DNA from 3 places in the Streptomyces sp. NPDC002926 genome. Region 2 is predicted to be linked to each of the others. Evidence: riboswitches for the same ligand, from Rfam matches in the RefSeq annotation. Region 2 holds a riboswitch; each other region holds the start of a gene.
What was found. Region 2 has a riboswitch for cyclic di-AMP ahead of ACWDZ6_RS18600 (transglycosylase family protein). Riboswitches for the same ligand answer to the same signal wherever they lie in the genome.
Positions count from the first base shown of each region.

Region 1: linked by a shared signal. The riboswitch ahead of ACWDZ6_RS03260 (M23 family metallopeptidase) and the one ahead of ACWDZ6_RS18600 (transglycosylase family protein) in region 2 are both predicted to bind cyclic di-AMP.
Region 3: linked by a shared signal. The riboswitch ahead of ACWDZ6_RS14105 (M23 family metallopeptidase) and the one ahead of ACWDZ6_RS18600 (transglycosylase family protein) in region 2 are both predicted to bind cyclic di-AMP.

Region 1 is NZ_JBSFUK010000002.1:15,620-21,120, reverse strand. It holds gene ACWDZ6_RS03265 (PP2C family protein-serine/threonine phosphatase) at 105-1,271, shown strand; cyclic di-AMP (ydaO/yuaA leader) riboswitch at 1,487-1,642, shown strand; gene ACWDZ6_RS03260 (M23 family metallopeptidase) at 1,654-2,721, shown strand; gene ACWDZ6_RS03255 (aldo/keto reductase) at 2,911-3,855, shown strand; gene ACWDZ6_RS03250 (PrsW family intramembrane metalloprotease) at 3,862-5,196, opposite strand; gene trmB (tRNA (guanosine(46)-N7)-methyltransferase TrmB) at 5,256-5,501, opposite strand, start outside.
Region 2 is NZ_JBSFUK010000010.1:172,673-178,173, reverse strand. It holds gene ACWDZ6_RS18610 (FtsB family cell division protein) at 1-319, opposite strand, end outside; gene eno (phosphopyruvate hydratase) at 458-1,744, opposite strand; gene ACWDZ6_RS18600 (transglycosylase family protein) at 2,042-2,725, opposite strand; cyclic di-AMP (ydaO/yuaA leader) riboswitch at 2,729-2,911, opposite strand; gene ACWDZ6_RS18595 (transglycosylase family protein) at 3,178-4,068, opposite strand; gene ACWDZ6_RS18590 (cytochrome P450 family protein) at 4,234-5,501, opposite strand, start outside.
Region 3 is NZ_JBSFUK010000006.1:107,795-113,295, reverse strand. It holds gene ACWDZ6_RS14120 (bifunctional acetate--CoA ligase family protein/GNAT family N-acetyltransferase) at 1-733, opposite strand, end outside; gene ACWDZ6_RS14115 (HPr family phosphocarrier protein) at 896-1,177, shown strand; gene ACWDZ6_RS14110 (GntR family transcriptional regulator) at 1,354-2,031, opposite strand; gene ACWDZ6_RS14105 (M23 family metallopeptidase) at 2,245-3,015, opposite strand; cyclic di-AMP (ydaO/yuaA leader) riboswitch at 3,029-3,190, opposite strand; gene ACWDZ6_RS14100 (M16 family metallopeptidase) at 3,404-4,771, opposite strand; gene ACWDZ6_RS14095 (M16 family metallopeptidase) at 4,789-5,501, opposite strand, start outside.

The sequences.
Region 1 (5,501 bases), on a different contig from region 2:
CCCGGTTGGCGGACGGAGAGTCGCAGCACGGCGCGGCTACGGCCAGCCTGGGGAGAGCGCGGTACCGTCCGCAGCCGTGGATGGACTGGTCAAGGAGATCACTGGTGGGGCAGCGAGAGCAGGACGGCGGCACCAGCGCTCATCGACTTGTCCTCGCACTGCCCTCGCTGATGATCATCGGCGGTCTGGTCTTCGATCTCCTCACCCCGTCCGAGTACACCGCGTCCCCGCTCTTCGCCGCCGCTCCGCTGATCGCCGCACCGTTCTTCTCCTGGCTCGCCACTCTGCTGACCGGGGTGGCCGCCGTCGCCGGTGTGGTGGGTCTGCACATCTACAACGGGACTCTGAGCCAGACCTCGGCGAACACCGAGCTGTTCACCGTGATCACCGTCGCCGGCCTGGCGCTCTTCATCAACCGGGTCGTACGGCTCAGCGGGCAGCGACTCGCCTCCGCCCGCGTCATCGCGGAAAACGCGCAGCGCGCCGTGCTGCCCACCCCCGTCGACCGGATCGGTGGGCTGCGGATCGCCGCGCGGTACGAGGCGGCGCACAAGGACGCGCTCGTCGGCGGCGACCTCTTCGCCGTACAGGACACTCCGCACGGTGTACGGCTGGTCGTGGGCGACGTCCGGGGCAAGGGGATGGAGGCGGTCGAGGCCGTGGCCGTGGTCATCGGGGCGTTCCGGGAGGCCGCCGAGCAGGAGAGATCACTCGAGGGTGTCGCCGCACGCCTGGAGCGGGCGCTCACTCGCGAGGGCACGCGGCGGGACAGTCTCGACGTGTTCGAGGGCTTCACCACCGCCGTACTCGCCGAGGTTCCGCGCGGTGCGGCCGGGGTACGGGTGGTGAACCGTGGCCATCCGGAACCGCTGGTGCTGTACCCCGACGGCGATGTGGACAGGCTGCAGCCGACTGAGCACGCGCTGCCGCTGGGGATGGGCGATCTGGGGACCCTGCCGGATCTGGCGGACGAGTATCCGTTCCCGGCCGGGGCCACGCTGCTCCTCTACACCGACGGGCTGTCCGAGGCGCGTAACGCGGACGATGTCTTCTACGACCCCGGCGAGCGGCTCGGCGGCCGGCACTTTTCCGGGCCCGAGGAGCTGCTGGACGCGCTCCTCGACGATGTACGCCGGTACACGGGCGGCGGCACCAACGACGACATGGCGCTGCTGGCGGTCAGCCGCCCGGCGGACGGGCAACCGGAGCGTCGGGGGACCGTACCTGTGGTCAAGGAGGAGCGGGAGGAGTCGGGCCGCGACCGTGTGTAGTCGAAGGACACCCCTCCGCATAACAGGTGAAGCACCGTCAGAAGTGCGGTGTGGTCCGCGCATCGGCCAAGTCGCCCGATTCCGGCCGCTTGTGTCCCGGTAAGTCCTGGCCGATGAAGTTAATGATCAGTCGGAACAGCTTGGAATCGGGCCCTGGTGTCTATTAACGTTCGATAACGCAGCGCGGTTGTCCCAGTCGTCGCTAGAGACGGCACCGTGCGCACGCGCCGAATTCCGCAAGGGAACCGGGGAACCACCAATTGGGGTGAATCGGGCATACTTTGCCGCTCTTTTCGCGGTCGAAGCGCTCGTAGGAGACCTTCCTGCTCCGAACCCGTCAGCTAACCCGGTAGGCGAGAAGGAAGGAAAGGAGCACGCCTCCGTGGCGTCCAACAAACCTGCCCCTGCCCCCGAAACCCCCTTTCAATCCGACTTCTTCGGCGAAGAAGTAGCGGAGCGGGCATGGGAGGAATGGAACCCCACCGAGGACTCCGTCCGTCCGGTGCGCGGCCGGCACCGTGTCATGAAGCAGCGCGGCGGACTCGCCCGCAGCTCCACGGTGCTCGGCGTCGGTGTGATCGCGGCGGTCGGCGCGGGCGGCATGGCCAGTGCGCAGGACAAGCCGCCGGTCTCCATATCGCTGCCGGACCTTCCCGACTCGATCGCGGACAAACTGCCTGACGCCAAGTCACTGCCGGGCGTGGGCTCCTTCATGTCCGACGACGCCGACGCGCAGTCGGGGAACGTGAACGCCTCGCCGCTCACGACGATGACCCTCGCCGCGGACGACGGCGCCGGGGCAGACACGGAATCGGGCGTGGGCGGCGCGGGTGAGGCCCTGCGCGCCCGCATCCTCCAGCAGGCCGAGCAGCAGCAGGCCGACGCGGACGCCGAGGCGAAGTCGGCCGCGGAGAAGGTCGCCGCCGAGAAGGCCGCGGCGGAGGCGACGCAGCAGCAGACGGCGGCGGAGGCCAAGGCCGAGGCCGCCAAGCGCAAGGCCGAGGCCGCCAAGGCCAAGGCGGAGGAGGAGCGGCTCGCCAACCTGGCCAAGAGCTTCGCGCTGCCCACCTCCGCGTACACGATCACTTCCACCTTCGGCGAGGCCGGCTCCATGTGGTCCTCGGGCTACCACACCGGCCTGGACTTCGCCGCCCCGACGGGCACGCCGGTCAAGGCGGTGCACGGCGGCACCGTCAAGTCTGCGGGCTGGTCCGGCTCGTACGGCTACCGCACGGTCCTGGAGCTCGACGACGGTACGGAGGTCTGGTACTGCCACCAGTCGTCGATGTCCGTCAGCGCGGGCCAGAAGGTGACGACGGGCGAGACGATCGGCCGCGTGGGCGCGACCGGCAATGTCACGGGCCCGCATCTGCACCTCGAGGTCCACACCCCCGGCGGCTCGGGCATCGACCCGATGGCCTGGCTCCAGGGCAAGGGCCTCACCGTCTGATCACGCGCTGCGGTTCCCGGCAGCCCTGGCGCCCACCCCCCGGCGCCAGGGCTGCCGGTCCGTGCGGCCGCGTTTCCGCGTAGCGGGGGCCCGGTGTTCCGGCTTTCGGTGTTCCGGTCTTCGGTGTTCGGGGGTCCCGGGTTCCGGCACCCCGGAATAGCGCGGCGCGGTCCGGCTGTTGATCTACGTATGACTTCTCTCCGCACCCTCGGCTCCTCGGGCCTGGCTGTCTTTCCGCTGTCCCTCGGCGGCAATGTCTTCGGCTGGACCGCCGACGAGACGCAGTCCTTCGCCGTGCTCGACGCGTACGCCGCCGCGGGCGGCAACTTCATCGACACCGCCGACTCCTACTCCGCATGGGTGCCGGGCAACGAGGGCGGCGAGTCCGAGACCGTCATCGGCAACTGGCTCGCCGGGCGCGGCAACCGCTCCGAGATCGTCGTCGCCACCAAGGTCGGCGCGCACCCCCGGTACAGGGGCCTCTCCGGCACCACGATCAAGGCCGCGGCCGAGGAGTCGCTGCGTCGGCTGCGCACCGACTACATCGACCTGTACTACACGCACTTCGACGACCCGGCCGTCCCCGTCGAGGAGATCATCACCGCCCTCGACGAGCTGGTGAAGGAGGGCAAGGTCCGCGCCATCGGCACCTCCAACCTCAGCGTCGAGCGGCTCCAGGCGTCCCTGGACTTCTCGGAGCGCGAGGGACTGGCCCGCTATTCCGTGCTGCAGCCGCACTACAACCTCGTCTCGCGTGAGACGTACGAGGGCGAGCGCCAGGAGACGGCCGCCCGCGCCGGTCTCGCCGCCGTCCCGTACTACGCGCTCGCGTCCGGCTTCCTCACCGGCAAGTACCGGCCGGATGCGACGGTGCTCAGCCCCCGTGCCGAGGGAGCGGCCAAGCATCTGAAGACCGACCGGGGCGTGGCCGTGCTCGCCGCGCTGGACAAGGTCGCCGAGGCGCGCGGCGCCGAGATCGCGACCGTCGCGCTCGCCTGGCTGGCCGCGCAGCCGACCGTCGCCGCGCCGATCGCGTCGGCCCGAACGGTCGAGCAGCTGCCCGCCCTGCTGGCCGTCGCCGACCTGGAGCTGACGGCCGAGGAGCTGGCCGAGCTGACGGCGGCGTCCGCCTAGGGCTGCCTAGGAGCGGTACGGGTTGTAGCCGCCGTAGTCGCGGTACGGCGGCGGCACCCACGCCCGGCCCGTCGCCCGTGCCGCGTACGTCAGCGCGGGCGCGGCCAGATCCTTGCGCTGCCACAGGTGGTGCAGCAGCTCCTGCTCGCGCGCCACGAAGTCCGGGCCCGCCGCGCCGCGGTGGGCCCGGTGGCGCAGAAAGGCCAGGGACGTCGCGAACGTCTCGTACTCCGATACGGCATGCGCCGCGGCCGGTCCGTGCATCCGCCGCGCGACGTCGCGCGCCATCGTGCGTGCCCGCATCGAGGAGAGCGCGTGCGGTTCGTCCGCCGCCAGCCAGCCGGCCGCGGCGTACGCGGGCAGCTCGGCGGATATCGTGCGCAGCTCACGCTGCCGCGTCCAGATCGTCAGCCAGGTCAGCAGGCCGAAGGCGGGCACCATGAAGGCCCCGTACACGCCGTAGAAGCCCAGCGGGCCGAACAGTGACGACGAGCCGTTCCACAGGGCGTGCATGCCCATGGCGAGGACGAGACCGAGCAGCGGCAGCGCGACGCGGCGGATCCTCTGGCGCTGCGCGGCGAGCGCGGCGATCCCGAAGCCGATGCCTGTCAGCACGGTGAACAGCGGATGCGCGAACGGCGACATCACGACGCGTACGAAGAAGGTCGCCGCGGTCATCGAGGAGAGGCCCGAGGTGCCTATTTCCTGGTCCTCGCCGAAGGCGCTGCCCAGATAGAGGATGTTCTCGGTGAAGGCGAAGCCGGTCGCGGTGAAGCCGGCCACGACGACGCCGTCGACTATCCCGGTGAAGTCCCGTCTGCGGAAGATGAAGATGAGCAGGACGGCGGCGGCTTTCGCGCTCTCCTCGACGATCGGGGCTATCACCGTCGCGCCGAGGGTGTCGGCGCTCGCCGGATCCGCGGTGGCGGTGGCTATCCAGCGGGTCGCGAAGGAGTTCGCGATGATCGCGACGAGAGCGGCGGCGAAGGCGCCCCAGGCGAAGGCGAAGAGCAGATTCTTCCAGGGACCCGGTTCGACGCGGTCCAGCCAGCGGAAGGCCGCCATCAGGAGCGGGACGGGCAGGGTGGCGAGGCCCAGGCCGACGAGGAAGCCCTCGGTTCCGGTCTGTTCGCGTACGAGCGCGAGGATCACCAGGCCGGAGAGGGCGAGGAGCGTGATCAGCACTCCGGCCCTGACCGCCTTGCTGTGCCAGAGCCGGGAGACGCGGCGCGGCTTGTAACGCCACCGGGAACGCTCCGGCACGGCGTCGAACAGCGGCTGCTGATCGAACGCCGGGACCGCCGGATGCGGTGGGAAGTGCTGCGGCGACGAGTCGGACACCCATCGACCCTAACGAGAGAGACTGACACTCGCGATGGTGCCCGGGGCACTACTGAGGGTTACGCGTCCCGCACCGCACTGCCCATGCGGCGGCGGAACAGCAGGTCGTGCACCATGTGGCCCTTGTCCAGGCCCTGTCCCTCAAAGCGGGTCAGCGGGCGGAACGAAGGACGGGGGGCGTAGCCGCCGTCCTCCTGGGTGTTCTCGAAGTCCGGGTGGGCGGAGAGCACCTCGAGCATCTGCTCGGCGTACGGCTCCCAGTCGGTCGCGCAGTGGAGAACCGCGCCGGGCTTCAGGCACCGCGC
Region 2 (5,501 bases):
CCAGCCGCTCGACGTACCTGTCGTCCTGGAGGCGCGCCTTCTCGTCCCTGAGCCGCTCGACCTGCTGCTTGGCGTCGCCCATCCGGCGCCTCTGGTCCGCGATGTCGGCGCGCTGGGAGACGTACTGACGCATCGGGTACGCGAGCGCCACGACCAGCGAGCAGATCACCAGGGTCAGAAACGCCGCCCGGCCGGTGAGCCGGGAGCGGCGGTCCTGCCGGCGGTTCTGGGAGCGGTAGACGCGAGCCGCGGTCTGCTCGCCGAGCAGCCGCAGCCTGGTCGCGGTGGAGAACCGGTCCTGGTCCCCTTTGCGTGCCATGGTCTCGCCTCCCCTTTACGCGCATACGTCCCCGGACACGGTACGGGACCGCGACCGGGGACGCTTGGCTTCACTACGCCTTTGCGACCCATTCACTTCTCTGGATGCAAGGGCGAACGGCAGGGCCTCAGCCGGTGATCAGCCCTTGAAGCGCGGGAAGGCGGAGCGGCCGGCGTACACCGCGGCGTCGTCGAGGATCTCCTCGATACGCAGCAGCTGGTTGTACTTGGCGACGCGCTCGGAGCGGGCCGGGGCGCCGGTCTTGATCTGGCCGCAGTTGGTGGCAACGGCCAGGTCGGCGATGGTGACGTCCTCGGTCTCGCCGGAGCGGTGGGACATCATGCACTTGAAGCCGCTGCGCTGGGCGAGCTCCACGGCGTCCAGGGTCTCGGTCAGCGAACCGATCTGGTTCACCTTGACGAGCAGGGCGTTCGCGGCGCCGTCCTCGATACCGCGGGCCAGACGCTCCGGGTTGGTGACGAACAGGTCGTCGCCGACGATCTGGACCTTGGCGCCCAGCTTGTCGGTGAGGACCTTCCAGCCGGCCCAGTCGTCCTCGAAGAGCGGGTCCTCGATGGAGACGAGCGGGTAGGCCGCCACGAGCTCCTCGTAGTACTCGGTCATCTCGGCGGCGGAGCGGGACTTGCCCTCGAACTCGTACAGGCCGTCCTTGTAGAACTCGGACGCGGCGACGTCGAGCGCGAGCGCGATGTCCTTGCCCGGGGCGTAACCGGCCTGCTTGATGGCCTCGAGGATGAGGTCCAGGGCGGCGCGGTTGGACTCCAGGTTCGGCGCGAAGCCGCCCTCGTCGCCGAGGCCGGTGGAGAGGCCCTTGGTCTTCAGGACGGACTTGAGGGTGTGGTAGACCTCGGCGCCCCAGCGCAGAGCCTCGGAGAAGGACTCGGCGCCGATCGGCGCGATCATGAACTCCTGGATGTCCACGTTGGAGTCGGCGTGCGAGCCGCCGTTCAGGATGTTCATCATCGGAACGGGCAGCAGGTGCGCGTTCGGGCCGCCGAGGTAGCGGAAGAGCGGCAGGTCGGACGCCTCGGAGGCGGCGTGCGCGACGGCGAGGGAGACGCCGAGGATGGCGTTGGCACCGAGGGAGGACTTGTCCGGAGTGGCGTCCAGGTCGAACATCGCCTGGTCGATCAGGCGCTGCTCGGTGGCGTCGTAGCCGACGAGCTCCGGGCCGATCTGCTCGATGACGGCGAGGACAGCCTTCTCCACGCCCTTGCCCTGGTAGCGGTTCTGGTCACCGTCGCGGAGCTCAAGAGCCTCGAACGCACCGGTGGAGGCGCCGGACGGAACAGCAGCACGGCCCGTGCTGCCGTCGTCGAGGCCAACCTCGACCTCGACCGTGGGGTTGCCTCGGGAGTCCAGGATTTCCCGGGCTACGACGACGTCGATGGACGGCACGAGCATCTCCTTCTGGGATGTGACGCTGAGAATGCAGGGTCTCTTGGCCTTGCGACATGAGCCTAACCGGCTCCACGGCGTCGGTCGGCCGTTGCCCGCCCGCTGGGACGAAAAACGGCGCGAAGACTCGCGACGCAGGACAAACAGCACGTGAACTACCTGCGGGTAACGCCACGGGAGCCGACGGAGACACTCGCGGCCACCGGTACCGGCCGGGGACAGAACCCGGCCGGGGACAGACAGAACCCCGGCCCGGCGCGTACGGGGGAAGACGCGCCGGACCGGGGCGTTGGGGACCCGGGGTCAGCTCAGGTGGAGCTGCTGGCCCGGGAAGATCACGTCGGCGCGCTCGACGATGTCCTTGTTGAGGTCGAACAGCTTCTTCCAGCCGCCCTTGACCTTCTGGGTCTCGGCGATCGTGCCGAGGGTGTCGCCCGCCTTCACCTTGTACTCGCCGTCACCCTTCTTGAAACCCTTGGCGGCGGGCTTCGCGGACTTCACCGGGGCGGCGGGGCGCTCGGAGCGCGTGGTGGGGGCCTCGGCGCGCTTCGGGGCGGGCTGCGCCTTCTGCGTGGTGCCGGAGTCGGCGGAGCCGCCGTCGAAGGGGGTGTTGGACAGGCCGACGCCGCAGTTGGGCCAGGCGCCCTTGCCCTGGCCGGCCAGAACCTTCTCGGCGACCGCTATCTGCTGGGACTTGGAGGCCTGGTCGGCGGAGGAGGCGTACGCCGTGCCGCCGTACGCGGCCCAGGTGGAGGCCGAGAACTGCAGGCCGCCGTAGAAACCGTTGCCGGTGTTGATGGACCAGTTGCCGCCGGCCTCGCACTGGGCGACCCGGTCCCACTCGGAGGCGGTCGCGGCGGAGGCCGAGGTGGCGCCCATCAGCGGGGCGGCGACGACGGCACCGGTGACACCGGCGAGCGCGGCGATACGGGCAGTCCGATTGAAGGCGGCCGGGCGGCGGTGCTTGCTCTTGCTGGAAAACAGCATGGAACGACTCCTCACCGACGCCTGCGAGGTGAGCTGTCGGGTTCGGGCCAAGTGAGTTGCCCGGCCGCGCGTCGTGGCGCGCGGCTTCACCCCAAGCCGGTCCGTGGGCCGTTGCGTACTGCTCTCAACGGCCGGGCCCGGCACTTACCTTGGGTCCCCCGCTCCTGCCTTCGGCGCTCTGTGCGAACGACTGCTCCCCCCGACCGGCGGCAGGATTCGGCGTGACGGTCAGTGGTGCCCGCGGTGGCGAGCGGTTCAGACCGTAGACACAGCTCTCCCCGATGTTCAAAGACGAACATCGGGGAGAAATCGCCCATTCCGCCACTCGGGGAACTCTCGTTTTCGCAGGTGAGAAGCGGAACGACCCAATCAGGGGGGCGAGATATGTCAGTTGGGACAAAGAGACCCATGTCTCACTTGGTCAAACTCGGACATATATCCGCTAACTGCCGCTACCTCAGATCCAGATCGAGGCTCTGGCCAGGGTGGATCAGGTCCGGATCGATACCGACGGTCTTCCGGTTCGCCTCGTAGATCGCGGACCAGCCACCGGCCAGCTTCTGCTCGTCGGCGATGGCCCACAGGCTGTCGCCGGGGCGGACGGTGTACTCGCCGGGCACCGCGTCCGCACTGCCTGTCTTGCCGGCCTCGTCACGTGCCGCACCGTCACCCCGCGAGGCATGGCGGGCATCTTCGCGTTGATTGTCCGTATTGCCCGGCTCTGTCTCCTCCGGGGTGCCACGGTGCTTTCCGGTGCCGCTGTCGGCGTCGGCGTCCTGCCCCGTGCCCGGATCCGCCGACCCGGACGGCTGGGTCGACGCCTTGGGGGTCGACGGCGCGGAGGGGTCCGCGGACGGCTCGGCGGACTCGGCGGCCCCGGCGGAGGGCTTCGCGGTCGTGGCCGACTGTGCGGGAGCACTCTGCCCGGGCGACGGCATGGCGCCGGGGTCGACGCCCGTCGCGGCGCCGTCGTTGGCCAGCCCCGCGATCAGCGAACAGGTGGCCCACGCCTGCGGACCCTGCGCGTCGAGGACCTTCTCCGCGACCGCGATCTGCTGGGAGCGGCTCGCGAGGTCGGCGGTGGGCGCGTACGCCGTCCCGCCGAAGTCCTGCCAGGCCTCCTGCGTGAACTGCAGACCGCCGTAGAACCCGTTGCCGAGGTCGGCACTCCACATGCCGCCGCTCTCGCACTCCGCGACGCGGTCCCACGTGGCGGCATCGGCGGCGGAGGCCGACCCGGCGCCGAGCAGCGGGATGGCGATGGCCGATCCCGTCACTCCTGCCGCGACGACGATGGCCGGAGCCTGGCGGGGTCGGCGGTGTCGTCCGTTCCCGGAGCGCATGCGGTTGCCTTTCGCGTGACTACAGACGTGACAACAGCCATGCCTGCGGACCTGCCGCAGACGTGACTGGTGGGACGACGGTGAACGTAGCGGCATTCGAACGTGAGTCACAAGTCGATGCAGCGGAGATAACGTGAAAGTCACAGTCTTGACGCACCGTCAGATTCATCGAGGTGTGAACTCAACGGGCAGAGTGCGCAATCCGCGCATAATGAGCCCCCCACGCCACCGCAAATCGTCTGGATCCCCCGCAAGCCGCAAGTCGGGCATCCTGCGGAGCAGCGTCGCCAGTGCCGTCTGCCCCTCCAGCCGGGCGAGCGGCGCACCGAGGCAGTAGTGGACGCCGTGCCCGTACCCGAGATGCTGGTTGTCGCGCCGGGAGAGGTCGAGAGTGTCCGGGTCCGTGAACCGCTCCGGGTCCCGGTCGGCCGCGGCGAGCACGACGAGGACGGGGTCACCGGCGGCGATGTCCTGTCCACCGATGCTGAGCGGCCGCGTGGCGAACCGCCAGGTCGCGAGCTCCACCGGCCCGTCGTACCGCAGCAGTTCCTCCACACCCGTCTCGAGCAGCTCACTCTCCCCCGCCGCGAGCGAGACCTGGAGCCGCTCCCGCTGCCCCGGGTTGCGCAGCAGCGCGTACACGCCGTTGCCGATGAGATTGACCGTCGTCTCGAAGCCCGCGAAGAGAAGAATGAAGGCCATGGCCGCGGCTTCGTTCTCGGTGAGGTGCTCACCGTGGTCGCCGGCGCGGATCAGACCCGAGATGAGGTCGTCGTCCCCGTCTTGCCCCAGGCCTTCCCTTTTGCGGTGGATGAGTTCCGCGAGATAGCCACGCATCTTCTTCACAGAACGAGCGACACCGCCGCGCGGCCCGCCACCGTGCCGGATCATCATCCCCGCCCAGTCACGGAAGTCGTCCTGGTCCTCACGCGGGACGCCGAGCATGTCGCAGATGGCATAAATGGGGAGCGGGAAGGCGAACTCATGAATGAGGTCCGCCTCCCCCTTCTCCGCGCTGTGCTGATTTTCGAAGATTGTGTCAATGAGCCGGTCCGTCAACTCCTGCACCCGCGGCGCGAACTCGGCGACCCGGCGCGGGGTGAACGCCTTCGACACCAGCCGCCTCAGCCGGGTGTGGTCCGGCGGATCGATGTTCAGCAGATGCGTCATCAGCTCTGCCTTGCGCTCGCCCGGGATACCCGTCTTCCCCTTGGCGTGCGCGGGCTCGGCGTGGTGCAGCGGGTTCTTGGACAGCCGCTGGTCGGCAAGCGCCTGCTTGGCATCGGCGTACCGGGTCACCAGCCATGCCTCGACCCCGCTGGGGAGCCGGGTGCGGTGTACGGGAGCGTGCTCACGCAGCCAGGCATAGGCGGGGTAGGGGTCGGTGGCGAACTCCCAGGTGAAGAGTTCGGGGGCGGATGCGGCGTCATTCA
Region 3 (5,501 bases), on a different contig from region 2:
CGTAGGTGCGTCCCGTGTATCCGGCGTCGAGGAGGTTGCGCAGGACGGTGCGGCCCACGCCGCCGGGCGTGCGGCCGGTGCCGATGACTGCGACCGAACCGGGCGCGAGGAGGCGCTGCACAGAGCGGGCCTCCGCGCGCTGCTCGCGGCCGCGCTGGACGGCCAGGGACTCCTCGGTCGGTTCGAGGTCGAGGGTGAGATGGACGGAGCCGTCCTCGAAGCTGCGCTTCTGGGTATAGCCGGCGTCCCGGAACACCTTGATCATTTTATTGTTGGCGGGCAGCACCTCGGCGGCGAAGCGCCTGATGCCGCGTTCGCGGGCGACCGCGGCGATGTGCTCGAGCATGGCGGATGCCACGCCGCGCCCCTGGTGGGCGTCCTGGACGAGAAAGGCGACCTCGGCCTCGTCGGCGGGGGCGCTCGCGGGCCGGCCCTGTCCATTGATCCGGTCGTAGCGGACGGTGGCGATGAACTCGCCGCCCACCGTGACCGCGAGACCCACCCGGTCCACGTAGTCGTGATGGGTGAAGCGATGCACGTCCTTGGCGGAGAGCCGGGGGTAGGGCGCGAAGAAGCGGTAGTACTTCGACTCGTCGGAGACCTGCTCGTAGAAGCTGACCAGACGGTCGGCGTCCTCGGTGGTGATGGGCCTGATACGCGCGATACCGCCGTCGCGCAGCACCACGTCTGCTTCCCAGTGGTCGGGGTAGGCGTGATCCGACGAGGTCTGCATGGGGAAAGCGTACGGCTCACTCACGGGTCGCGGAGGAGGTTGCCGCGGGGCAGTCTGAGGAAGCCGACCGGCGGCCGATCCCGGGTCCGGGGCCGGTGCGAGCAACGCAGCAACACATGAGAGACTGGTCTAGACAACCGCTAAGACTTGAAGGGCAACACCATGGCTGAGCGCCGCGTCAATGTCGGCTGGGCCGAGGGCCTTCACGCCCGCCCCGCTTCCATCTTCGTCCGTGCCGCCACGGCCGCCGGCGTCCCCGTGACGATCGCCAAGGCGGACGGCACCCCGGTCAACGCCGCCTCGATGCTCGCGGTGCTCGGCCTGGGCGCCCAGGGGGGCGAGGAGATCGTGCTCGCTTCCGAGGCCGAGGGCTCCGACGCCGCGCTGGACCGTCTCGCCCGACTTGTCGCCGAGGGTCTCGAAGAGCTTCCCGAAACCGTCTGAGCCGAACAGGCCCATTACCCACGGCAAAGCCGCGGTGTCCCGGATTCTCGGATATCGCGGCTTCGTCTTTTCCGGACGCAGTTTTTCTGGCCGTTGATTTCCGCGGCCCGACGCTTGAATATGGGCAGCAGAAAAGAAGCCCCGCGAATATCTATCCTTTGTATACGGCGCGCCTGTTAATGGCGGGCACTCGCGATGTTTACGGCATGTTGCGAAGTCCTCACGCGCTCGGGACGGCGCAGCCGGTGCGCGGCGGCGGCCCGTTCGGCGTGCACGGCCGTCAGCCCTCGCGCCCGTTCCGCGTCGCCGCGCGCCACCGCGTCCACGATCGCGCCGTGCTCGATCCAGGACTCGACGGGCGTGGCCGGCTGCTCGACGGTGTACATCCAGGCGATCTTGTGCCGCAGCTGGGTGAGCAGAGCGATCAGGCCCGGACTGCCGGAGGCCTGGGCGAGCGTCTCGTGGAACCAGCCGCCCAGTGACCGCAGGTCCTCGCCCTGACCACGGCGGGCCCGCTCCTGACCCAGCCTGACCAGGCCCCGCAGCACCTTCAGATGTGCCTCGGTGCGCCGCTGGGCGGCGCGCGCCGCACCCATGGGCTCGAGCAGCATCCGGATCTCCAGGAGGTCGGCGGCCTCCTGCTCGGTGGGCTCGGCGACACAGGCGCCGGCGTGGCGGCGGGTGGTGACGAAGCCCTCGGACTCCAGCGTGCGCAGAGCTTCGCGCACCGGGACCCGGGAGACGCCGTAGCGGCGCGCCAGCTGCTCCTCGGTGAGCCGGCTGCCGCGCTCGAATACACCGGAGACGATGTCGTCGCGGATCGCCGTGCATACCGAGTGCGCGGGAATGCGCATGACCGAACCTCCGCTTTAATCCGCGCGAAACGCAGCCGACTGACGTCTGTTCAGTGACTCTATTGCAATGCGCGGGATTTTCCGATGGGAGACCGGAATCCATGGATATCTTTTGGCCAGAACTCCGGCGGAGCGGGCAAACACCGAAGGCCCCGGCGGTGAGCCGGGGCCTTCGGGAAGCACGTGGGACCGGACAGCGGCCCCGCCGTCGGGTCAGACGCTGACGCCGTGCGCGCGCAGGTACGCGACCGGGTTGATGTCGGAGCCGTACTCGGGGCTGGTGCGGGCCTCGAAGTGGAGGTGCGGTCCAGTGGTGTTGCCGGTCGCGCCGGAGAGGCCGATCTGCTGGCCCGGGGTCACCGACTGGCCGACCGAGACGCCGATGGACGAGAGGTGGCCGTACTGCGTGTACGAGCCGTCCTTCATCTTGATCACGATGTTGTTCCCGTACGCGCCGCCCCAGCCGGCCTCGACGACGGTGCCGGAGCCGACCGCGTGCACGGTCGTGCCGGACGCGGCGTGGAAGTCGATGCCGGTGTGGCTGCCGGAGGACCAGATGGCGCCGCCGGTCTTGTAGCCCGTGGAGACGTACGAGTGAGAGATCGGGGCCACGAAGGAGTTGAGGCGCTTGCGCTCGGCGGCCCGCGCGGCGCGCTCCTTGGCCTCACGGGCCTCCTTGGCGCGGGCCTCGGCCTTCCGCTTCGCCTCGGCCTCGGCCTTCGCCTTGGCGACGGCCTCGGCGGCCTCCTGCTTCTGAGCGGCGGCCTGGTCGGCGATCTGCTCGGCGAGGGAGTCGGCGGCCACGATCTGGGTCAGGCCGGTGTCCTCGACGGTGGCGGCGCCGGTGTCGGCGGCGAGTGCCGGGGAAGCGAGGGTTCCGATGACGCCGGTGGTGGCGAGAGCGGCGACGCCGGCGATGTTCGCCTTCTTGCGCGTCATTCGGCTCGGGGCACGGTGCTTCCCGGTGGCACGGGTGAACGCCATGAAGTGGCTGGTCCTTTCCTTCCTTCTCGCCTACCGGGTTAGCTGACGGGTTCGGAGCAGGAAGGTCTCCTACAGGCCCCTCCGCAGGTGCGAAGGCGCCCGATTCACCCCAGGGACTGAGTGGGTCCCCGGCTCCCCAGGCTCGCGCCTGACGGGGACTCGGCGATGACTGTCCGATGCCGCGGATGCGGCGGGCTACGGCGGACAGCCGGACCGACGCTAGGCGGGCCGTCTTTCAATCACCAAACAGACAGCTCTTTTTGTAGCGCATGCCACAGGCCAGACAGGCAGGCTCTCCAATAAAACGGGCATAAAGCAGAACCCCGGCATCACCAGGGAGGCCGGGGTTCCGTTTGCCTGTTTTGAATTGTTTGCCGGATAAGCCCAATCAGCCTGTGACAACCGTCACTTCGCCGATGCCGAGCGCCCTGACCGGCTCCTCGATCTGCGAGGCATCGCCGACAAGCACCGTGACAAGTCGGTCCACCGGGAAGGCGCTGACGGCCGCGGCCGTCGCCTCGACGGTGCCGGTCTCGGCCAGGCGCACGTACAACTGCGCCTGGTAGTCGTCCGGGAGGAACTGCTCGACCTGGTCGGCGAGCGTGCCCGCGACGGAGGCGGCTGTCTCGAACTTCAGCGGGGCGACACCCACCAGGTTCTGCACGGCAACATCGCGCTCGGCGTCGGTCAGACCCCCGTCCGCGAGCGTACGCAGCACCTTCCAGAGGTCGTCCAGCGCCGGTCCGGTGTTCGGGGTGTCCACCGAGCCGCTGATGGCGAGCATCGCCGCGCCCGACCCGTCGGGAGCGGAGCGCAGCACCTGGCCGAAGGCCCGTACGCCGTAGGTGTAGCCCTTCTCCTCGCGCAGCACGCGGTCGAGGCGCGAGGTGAGGGTGCCGCCCAGGCAGTACGCCCCGAGCACCTGGGCCGGCCAGACGCGGTCATGGCGGTCCGGGCCGATGCGGCCGATCAGCAGCTGTGTCTGGACGGCGCCGGGGCGGTCCACGATGACCACACGGCCGGTGTCGTCGGCGGTGATCGGCGGTACGGGACGGGCATCGGCGCTGTTGCCGGTCCAGGTGCCGAGGGTCTCGGCGAGCACGGCGTCAAGGTCGACTCCGGTGAGGTCGCCGACGATCACCGTGGTGGCCGTGGCCGGCCGGACGTACGCCTCGTAGAAGGCGCGCACGGCCGCGGAGTCGATCCGGGCCACGGTCTCCTCCGTGCCCTGGCGGGGGCGCGACATACGCAGGGAGGCCGGGAAGAGCTGCTTGGAGAGCTCCTTGGCCGCACGGCGGGCCGGGTTGGCCGTCTCGTGCGGGATCTCGTCCAGCCGGTTGCGTACCAGCCGCTCCACCTCGTTGTCGGCGAAGGCGGGCGCGCGCAGCGCCTCGGCGAGCAGGCCGAGCGCCTTCGGCAGCCGGGAGACCGGCACCTCCAGGGAGATGCGGACACCCGGGTGGTCGGCGTGCGCGTCGAGGGTGGCGCCGCAGCGCTCCAGCTCGGCGGCGAACTCCTCGGCGGTGTGCTTGTCGGTGCCTTCCGACAGGGCGCGCGCCATGATCGTGGCGACGCCGTCGATGCCCTCGGGCTCGGCCTCCAGCGGGGCGTCGAGGCAGATCTCGACGGCCACCACCTGCTGGCCGGGGCGATGGCAGCGCAGCACGGTGAGGCCGTTGTCCAGCGTGCCGCGCTCGGGGGCCGGGAACGCCCAGGGGCGGGCCGGTCCGGCCGTCGGCTGCGGGTGGAACTCCATGGTCACGGCAGCGTCGCTCACTGGTCCGCCCCTTCGTGCTCGTCGTTCTCGTCGCTGTCGCCGTTGTCCGCGGAGAGGGGCTCGTAGACCAGCACCGCCCTGTTGTCCGGGCGCAACCGGGCCTTGGCGACCGCCTGCACCTCTTCGGCGGTGACGTCCAGCACCCGCTGCACGGCGCTCAGCGCCAGCTGCGGGTCGCCGAAGAGCACGGCGTACCGGCACAGTTCATCGGCGCGGCCTGCGACCGTGCCGAGCCGGTCCAGCCACTCGCGCTCCAACTGGGCCTGCGCCCGCTCCATCTCCTCGGGCGTGGGGCCTTCCGCGGCGAACCGCGCCAGCTCCTCGTCGACCGCGGCCTCGATCTGCGGCACCTCGACACCGCCGGACGTCTTGACGTCCAGCCAGCCCAGCGAGGGGGCACCGGCCAGCCGCAGCAGACCGAAGCCGGCCGCGACGGCCGTCTGGTCACGGCGCACCAGGCGGTTGTGCAGCCTCGAGGACTCACCGCCGCCGAGGACGGTGAGCGCCAGGTCAGCGGCATCGCACTCGCGCGTGCCGTCGTGCGGCAGGCGGTAGGCGGCCATCAGCGCCCGGGCCGGGACCTCCTCGACGATCTCCTCGCGCAGCTGCTCGCCGATGGTCTCCGGAAGGGAGCCGTCGCGCGGGGGCTGTTTGCCGTCGTGGGCCGGGATGGAGCCGAAGTAATTCTCGATCCAGGCGAGCGTCTGCT